Regions from separate parts of the Aquamicrobium terrae genome, predicted to be linked through region 1. Evidence: riboswitches for the same ligand, from Rfam matches in the RefSeq annotation. Region 1 holds a riboswitch; the other holds the start of a gene.
The links. A riboswitch is a leader RNA that binds a small molecule or an ion and turns the genes downstream of it on or off. The one in region 1 is predicted to bind cobalamin.
Positions count from the first base shown of each region.

Region 2: another riboswitch for cobalamin. It lies ahead of ACVCNR_RS07845 (TonB-dependent receptor plug domain-containing protein); the one in region 1 lies ahead of ACVCNR_RS03175 (DUF1636 family protein).

Region 1 covers NZ_JBRKLZ010000001.1:612,953-617,157, reverse strand. Annotated here, with positions in the region: gene ACVCNR_RS03185 (cobaltochelatase subunit CobN) at 1-1,293, opposite strand, end outside; gene cobW (cobalamin biosynthesis protein CobW) at 1,328-2,365, opposite strand; gene ACVCNR_RS03175 (DUF1636 family protein) at 2,362-2,781, opposite strand; cobalamin riboswitch at 2,818-3,023, opposite strand; gene ACVCNR_RS03170 (winged helix-turn-helix domain-containing protein) at 3,052-4,205, opposite strand, start outside.
Region 2 covers NZ_JBRKLZ010000001.1:1,547,995-1,552,199, reverse strand. Annotated here, with positions in the region: gene ACVCNR_RS07850 (ABC transporter substrate-binding protein) at 1-459, opposite strand, end outside; gene ACVCNR_RS07845 (TonB-dependent receptor plug domain-containing protein) at 495-2,390, opposite strand; cobalamin riboswitch at 2,560-2,758, opposite strand; gene purE (5-(carboxyamino)imidazole ribonucleotide mutase) at 2,884-3,381, shown strand; gene ACVCNR_RS07835 (5-(carboxyamino)imidazole ribonucleotide synthase) at 3,381-4,205, shown strand, end outside.

The DNA of each region.
Region 1 (4,205 bases):
CATGTCGAGCAGGGCGCGCGGCGATTGCGGAATCCGGTCAACCACATAGCCGGCATCTTTCAGGTCATGCAGCATGGCGAGCACGCTGTTCGGCACGTCGAGCCCCACGGCATAGCCGGTGCGGCCGGGCGCGCTCGGATAGTCGGGGATCATGACGACCACGCGCCGTTCGGCCGGCGGCGTGGCGCGCAGGCGCAGGAAGGCGGAAAGCCGCCTCGCCACCTGCGCGATACGGTCGGGTACCGGCTGGTTTATGTTGGCGCGCAGGCCAAGGGCCGGATCGGCCTCCGCCTCGGCCTTGAAGGAGATGGCGCCGGCCATGATGCGCCCGTCGAGTTCGGGCAGCACGGCGTGCATGGCGAGGTCGGCGGGCGCAAGGCCGCGCTGGCCGCTTGCCCATGCCTCGCGTTTCGTCGTGGCGACCACCACCTGAAACACCGGAATGCCGGTGCGGTCGAACAGCGTTTCCGCGCCCGGCTCCGCGCCCGAAGCGAAGGCCGTGGCGGTGACGATGGCCGCCGGTTGCAGAACTGCAATCGCCTTTTCGACGAAGCCGAGCGAGGCGACGTCTTTCAGGCTGGAGACGAAGACCGGCACCGCCGCGATGCCGGTGCGGCGCAGTTCCGCCGTCAGCGCATCGATGGGGGCGATGTCGTCCGCCGGCAGCATGGAACGGTAGAAGAGAATCGGCACGACGGAAGCAGATTTGTCGTCCGCCAGCAGCGGTGTTTCGACAACGCCTGTTCCGGGTTCGTAATAGCCGGCCCGCGGCACCGGCGTGGGAGCCGCAGCATCGGCCTCATGGCCGGCCAGCCTTGCCAGACGGCGCACCAGCGCCTGCATGTTGGCCGGGCCGCCCTCGCGGAAATAGCCCAGCAGCAGGGAAAGTTCCTCGCGGGGCAGGGTGGAAGCCTGCGCCAGCCGCTCGTCCTCGTCGCGGCATTCGCCGGGCATCAGCGCCAGCCTGATGCCTTTTGCGCGCGCCGTGGCGGCAAGCTGGTCGCAGCCGTAGCGCCACCAGTCGTAGCCGCCCAGAAGACGTACCAGAATGACCTTTGCATGCTGTGCGACGCTGTCCACCCACAGGTCGACCGACATGGGGTGACGCAGGTCGCGCAGCGCCGCCAGCCGCATGGAGGGCAGGCGGTCGGCTTCGGCCTTCCATGCCGAGGCCAGCGCCGCGAGATCGCTGTCCGTGAAGGACAGCGCCACCACCTCGCCCGGCGTCTGGCGCAGGTCGACCGGCTCGATGACATCATCGAGCGAGGCGGAGGTGGTGGTCAGGATATGCATCGTTCAATCCTGATGAGCGGCGCGCTTGCCTAGTTCAGCCCGCCAGAATCTTCTCGATGGCCGGGCGGTCGAGACCCTTGAGGCCGATCACCACCAGCCGCGAGCGGCGGTCGTCATTGGCCGTCCATGCGCGATCATAATAATGATTGACGCGCGGACCGACAGCCTGAACCAGCAGGCGCATCGGCTTGCCGGAAACCTCCACGAACCCCTTCACCCGCAGCACGTCCTCCTGCTCGGCGGCGGCGGCGATGCGGCGCGCCAGTTCCTCGGGGTCGGTGACGGACGGGACGTCGATGACGAAGGTGTCGAAGTCGTCGTGTTCATGGTCGCCGGCGCCGTCGTGATGCGACTTGCGGTTTTCGATGTCGTCCTCGACGGCGAGGCCGAGGCCGAGCAGGATCGACGGATCGACCTTGCCGTGCTCGGACGGGACCACCTTCACGGCCGGCGTGATATGGGCATCGACGATCTTGCGGGCGCGGATGGCAGCGGCCTTGTCCAGCAAATCGTTCTTAGAAAGGATGATGAGATCGGCGCAGGCCACCTGATCCTCGAACACCTCCTCGATCGGATCGTCATGGTCGAGTGACTCGTCTTCGGCGCGCTGGGCGGCGAGCGCATCCATGTCGGAAGCGACCTTGCCCTCGGCAAGCGCGGGACCATCGACCACGGCGACCACGCCATCGACGGTGACGCGGCTTTTCACCGTCGGCCACTGGAACGCCTGCACCAGCGGCTTCGGCAGGGCGAGGCCCGAAGTCTCGATCAGGATATGATCGACCCTGGGCGTGCGCGACAGGATCTGGTCCAGCGCCGGCACGAAATCGTCGGCCACGGTACAGCAGATGCAGCCATTGGCGAGCTCGACGATGTTCTCCTCCGGGCAGGCGTCGATGCCGCAGCCTTTCAATATCTCGCCGTCGACGCCGACGTCGCCGAACTCGTTGACGATGAGGGCGAGGCGCTTGCCTTTGCTGTTCTCCAGCAGGTTGCGGATCAGCGTGGTCTTGCCGGCGCCGAGGAAGCCGGTGACGACGGTGCAGGGCACGCGGGCGGCGGTTGCGGTCATGGTCGATCCTTCAGGATGGTAAGAGGAGGAATGCGCGCGACGAGGCCGCGCTTGAGCGAATCGGGGCGGCCGCGCCACGGCATCAGGCCGTCGTCGGCTCCAGAGAGCAGGCGGGCACCGGCGACCAGATCGGCGCCGCAATCTTCGGCGAGGTCGCCGAACACATAGCTCCAGGCGCCGTCGGAGAGGATGGAGGCGCTGAGCCGGCGCTTGCAGTTGCCGAGGCATTCTACGGTGCGTATCTCGACCGGCGCGCCGGCGGCGGCCCGGCGCGTGTCCTCCGCCAGCTTTTCGCCGGCGCGCGGATGTGCATCCGAGCCGCTGGCGTCGCGGCAGGACACGCACACGATGATCGTCGCGCGGGTTTCCCGGTCGCTGACGGGTGGCGTCGCCTGATGGGCTGGGCTTGAGTCCAAAATATGCTCCTTGCCCGGGACACCCGCCAGGCTTTCGGCTCGGTTTCGTCGACGGCAGGTCTCCTGGCTCGCGGGTTGTCGCCTTTTCGCCGCCTTCCCGGGCTTTTCGACCCAGTGGTGTTTGGCAAGGCTCGCCGCCTACAGTTGCGGGGACAGCCGCGGCGTTGGGATGAACATCCCGCACCGCATTCCCTCTTAGCTCCCCTCCTTTGGAAGTGGAGACCGTCTTGGCGGATTTAGGCTTTGGCGGGGCGCGCTGTCAACGCGCGGCTACGACGCGGCCATGTCTGCCAGCGCCGGGCCAAGATCGCCGGCGGGCGTGACCTCGATGCGGTCGAGTTCCAGCCAGCCGCGCATCTGTTCCAGTTCATCGAAAAGCGCCGCAGCGGTTTCGGCCGGGGCGTGCGGTTCGGCATAGGCGGCATGAACGCGTAGCACCTTGGCCGGCCGGTCTGCCCTGAGGTCGACGCGGGCGACGATCCTGTCGCCCAGCAGGAAGGGCAGGACATAATAGCCGTACTGCCGTTTCTCGGCCGGCGTGTAGATTTCGATGCGGTAGCGGAAGCCGAACAGGTTCTCCGTGCGGTCGCGCTCGAACACCAGCGGATCGAAGGGGGCAAGCAGGGCGCGGGCGTCGATCCTGCGCGGCAGGCGCGCGTCCCGATGCAGATAGGCCTGCCGCGACCAGCCCTTGATGCGCACGGGAATCAGTTCGCCTTCCTCGACCAGTTCGGCGATGCGCGGCACGGTTTCCGTTGCGGAAAGGCGGAAATAGTCGCGCAGGCAGGCGACGGTGGCGATGCCGTGGGCGCGGGCGGAAATACGCAACAGTTCGCGCTGGGCGTCCTGCGTCGCGGGAACGGGCAGGTCGAGGATGTTGCGCGGCAGAACCCGCCCGGGAAGATCGTAGACGCGCTCGAAGCCGCGGCGAAAGGCGGTGGTGATGCGGCCGGCCCAGAACAGCCATTCGAAGGCGGCCTTGGCGTCGCTCCAGCCCCACCAGCCGCCGGACCCCTTGTGGCCATCCATGTCGGATGCCGCGATCGGGCCGCGCGTCTCCACCTCGCGATAAATCTCCTCGATGAAGTCCGAACGCTCGCGGCCGAATTTCGCCAGCCCCCGATACATTTCCTCGCCGCGCGCCGCGCGCTCCATGCGCCAGCGCAGCAGGGGCCATGTCTCCAGAGGCAGGAACGAGGCCTCGTGCGCCCAGTATTCGAACAGCAGGCGCCGGCGCGGACGGGCGGCGTCATCGACCAGCGAAAGCGGGTAGGGCCCGAGGCGCGAATAGAGCGGCATGTAATGCGCCCGCACGACGGCGCTGACCGAGTCGATCTGCAAAAGGCCGGTGCGTGCGAGGAAACGCGAAAGGTGCCGCCGGTCGATGGCGCCGGGCGACGGACGCCGCGCGCCGAAGCCCTGGG
Region 2 (4,205 bases), 940 kb from region 1:
GTCATCCAGTTGCGCCACCAGTTCGGCGGCGCGCTCTTGCCGGTGCAGAAGCGCGCCGATGCGCCGGATGTTGTCGCGCACATCGGCGAAGGACCTGGCCGGGGCGAACTCCTCGACCCGGAAGCCGAGGCGGCGCAGCAGCCCGACCGTGGCGCGCGCGGAAAACGTGCCGGCCAGGATCAGGTCCGGCTCCATAAGGAAGATCTCCTCGGCCAGCGCGTGGTTGACCGCGAAGGCCCGCGCCTCGTCCGCCATGGCCGAGGCGCGCGGGTCGCCCGCCAGCGCCGAGACGGAATGGAGCTGGCCCGCGCCGGCGATCAGCATGGCAAGCTGGTCGGTGCAGACATTCATGGACACGATGCGGCGGGGGGTGGGCTCGGCCGCGAAGGTGGGCAGCGCCGCAGCCATACCCAGCACGGCGGCGACGAAACACGACAATGCTGTCCGCAAAATCATCATTGGCCGCGTTTCGCCGCTTGAGACATCGCCGTTGCCTAGAAGGACCGGGTGAAGCTCAGATTGAGCGTCCGGCCGGGTGCGCGGAAAGTTTCCTTCGTTTCATACTTCTTGTCGAAGATGTTCTGGGCAGAAAACTTAAGCTGCGACTTCTCGTCAATCGCGTAAATGGCGGAGAAGTCCGCCGTGATGTAGGAGGGAAGCCGCCTTGCGTTGAACTCGTCGGCGTAGCGTGACGAGACGTAGAGCAGATCGGCGGACAGGCTGAGGTCTTCCGTCGGGGTGTAGGTGAAGCCGGCACTGCTGCGGAAACGCTCGCCATAGGCGATGTATTTGCCGTGAGCGCCGGCGCTCCTGTTCAGGGGTTCGCGCACGTCCACCATCGCCCTTACGCTCCATTGCGGGTCGAAGCGGTGTTCCAGCTTGGCCTCGAAGCCGGTGACGCGTGCCCGGTTGATGTTGGAGGGTTGCCACGGACCGCCGGGATCGTTCGGGTCGATGGGGGCCCAGGCGATCATGTCGTCGGTATTGTTGCGGTACAGTGCCATGTCGAGTGTGGTCTGGTCGGCGATGCGCCAGTTCAGGCCGATTTCGTAGGAGCGGGATTCCTCCGGTTTGAGGTTCGGGTTGCCTGCATCGGGATAATAGAGGTCGTTGAAGGTCGGGGCACGGAAACCGGTCGAATAGGAGGCGCGGGCAACCAATCCATCGGTCAGCTCATAGCTTGCGCCGACATTGTACGTGGTGACGCTGCCGAATTGCTCGTTGTCGTCATAGCGCAGGCCGGTATCGACAGTGAGGCGCTCATACTCGAACGAATATTGGCCGAATACCGCGACAAGGTCCCGCTTCGTCTCCGCATAGGGCACCCCGGATACGGCGCTGTTCTTCACCGAGTCGCGATAGGCTTCGACGCCACCCTGGACGATATGGTGCGTGGCTCCGAGATCGAACTGCTTCTGGGTGGTCGCAAGCAGGCCGTAACGAAGCGTGTCGAAGTCGTCGCCGGCAACGCCATCCTGGGAAATGGAAGCGTAGTCGAGGGCTGTCGACAGTTCGACAGTCGAGGTCCAGCTCTCCGAATGGTCGAGCCGCGCGCCGAGCCGGCCGGAGAAATTGTCGGTGTGCGAGACGTTGCCGAACGGATCGTTGTCGAACTCGTTCCTGCCCCGCGTGTAAAGGCCGTCGGTGTAGATCGCGCCCGCCGCCATTTCCTTCGACAGGGAAAAATTGACCGAGCCTCTGGTGAAGCCGTCCTTGTCGAGGTCATGGCCGGGCGAGAGGCGGTAGTCGTAGCCTTGGGTGCCGAGGATGCTCGCGCCGAAGGAGTAGCGCAGGCCATCTTCGGTACCGCCTCCGACATTGCCCGATAGCGTGCCGCCCCAAGGGTGCATGATACCGGCCGTCACGCTGCCGCAGGCGCTTTTGCCCTCGGGACAGGGACCGCCCTGCTTGGTGATGATGTTGATGATGCCGCCAATGGCGTCGGCGCCATACTGCGCCGAATGGCCGCCTCTGGCGATTTCGATGCGATCGATGGAATCGAGCGGGATGCTGGAAAGGTTGAGTGTGCCCGCAGTGGCCGATGCGGCACGCACGCCGTTGACCAGTATGAGCGTCTGGGCCGCGCTGGCTCCGCGCAGCGACAGGCTGGAATCGGCGCCGAGGCCGCCATTCGATGTGGCGGTTATGCCCGGCTGGGTCTTCAGTAGGGAGAGCAAATCGAGCGCCGCCGATTTCCTGATCTCTTCTTCGCCGATCACCGTCACCGACGACGTTGAACGCTCGAGCGACGAAGCGCGCCGCAGCGGCGTGGTCACCACGATCGTGTCGAGCTGGATGGTGTCGTCGTCGCTGTTCGCGGATTGCTGTGCCCAGCCCGGGCCGGTCAGCGCCAGCGCGCATACGCCTGCGGCCAGAATTGTCGTTCTCATGGTCCTTACCCCCGAATGCCGGGCGTCTCGCGCCGGCGATTTCCACTTCAACCGCGGACCGGAAGGGCAGGGGGATCGCATGTTCCACCCGGCAGCCGTAAGGCACGCGGCAACACCTTGTCGTGTCACCGCAGCGGACGGCCGCGCCTGATCCCACCCCGTGATCAAGCATGGGTGACCGGAACCGGCAGGTCTCCTGACTTCCGCGTCGTCGCCTCCCGCCGCCTTCCCGGACCGTTGCGGCCCAGTGGCATATCGGGGAGAGGCTCGGCGGCTACAGTTGCGGGGGCAGTCGCGGCTTTGCCGATCGCTCGGCTGACCGTGTTCCCTTTTGATCCGTATGTGGAACCGATTCCAGGAGCGACGCTAACCACTGCCCGGCGGGCCTGTCAATTCCGGCAGCGGTGGCCAATGGTCCAGTTGCGGCATGGGTCGTCCTTGCGGGCCGGGGAAAATTCCGCTACGTCGCCGCTTTGCTGACGGGAGCAGGGCCTTGACCGACCACCAAGCCGATGTCGCCATCATCATGGGCAGCCAGTCCGACTGGGCGACCATGCGCCACTCCGCCGAAACGCTGGCCGAACTCGGCGTCTCCCACAAGAGCCTGATCGTTTCCGCCCACCGCACGCCGCAGCGGCTCTACGACTTCGCCCACGGCGCCAAGGCGGCCGGCCACAAGGTGGTGATCGCCGGTGCCGGCGGTGCGGCGCATCTGCCGGGCATGACGGCGGCGATGACGCCGCTGCCGGTGTTCGGTGTGCCGGTGGAATCGAAGGCGCTGTCGGGGCAGGATTCGCTGTTGTCGATCGTGCAGATGCCGGCCGGCATCCCGGTCGGCACGCTGGCCATCGGCAAGGCGGGGGCGGTCAATGCGGCGCTGCTGGCCGCCGCCGTCTTGGCGCTCACCGATGCGGCGCTTGCCGGACGGCTGGAAGCCTGGCGCGCGGCGCAGACGGACAAGGTTGCCCTCGAACCGAAGGATGATGCGTGATGCTGACGCCCGGATCGACCATCGGCCCCGGATCGACCATCGGCATCGTCGGCGGCGGCCAGCTCGGCCGCATGCTGGCCATGGCGGCCGCAAGGCTGGGCTACCGTATCGCGGTGCTGGAACCGCAGGAAGACTGCCCGGCGGCACAGGTCGCCAACCGGCAGATCGTCGCCGCCTATGACGATCCGGCCGCCCTGGCGGAACTGGCCTCGATCAGCGCCGTCGTCACCTATGAGTTCGAGAACGTGCCGGTGGAAGCGGCCGAGGCCCTGGCGGCGCGCGTGCCGGTGCTGCCGCCGCCGCGCGCGCTGGAGGTTTCGCAGGACAGGCTGGTCGAGAAGCAGTTCCTCAACGGCATCGACATCGCCACCGCGCCGTTCCTGGCGGTGGACGGCGATGCCGGGCTGGCGTCCGCCCTGCAGGCCTTCGGCGGCAGCGGCGTGCTGAAGACGCGGCGCATGGGCTATGACGGCAAGGGCCAGCGCGTCTTCCGAAACATGCTGACCGGCGGCTATGCCGGCGTGTTCGAGGCCATGGGCTCGGTGCCGCTGATCCTCGAGGGCCTGATTTCGTTCGAGCGGGAAATCTCGGTGATCGGCGCGCGCGGCGCCGACGGCAAGGTGAAGACCTACGCGCCGGCCGAGAACGTGCACCGCGACGGCATCCTGCGCAGCTCGACCGTGCCGGCGGCCATCGCGCCGGTGACGGCGACGGCGGCGCGCGACGCGACGGCAGCCATCCTGGAGGCGCTGGGCTATGTCGGCGTCATCGGCGTGGAGTTCTTCGTGCTGGACGACGGCTCGCTGCTGGCCAATGAGATGGCG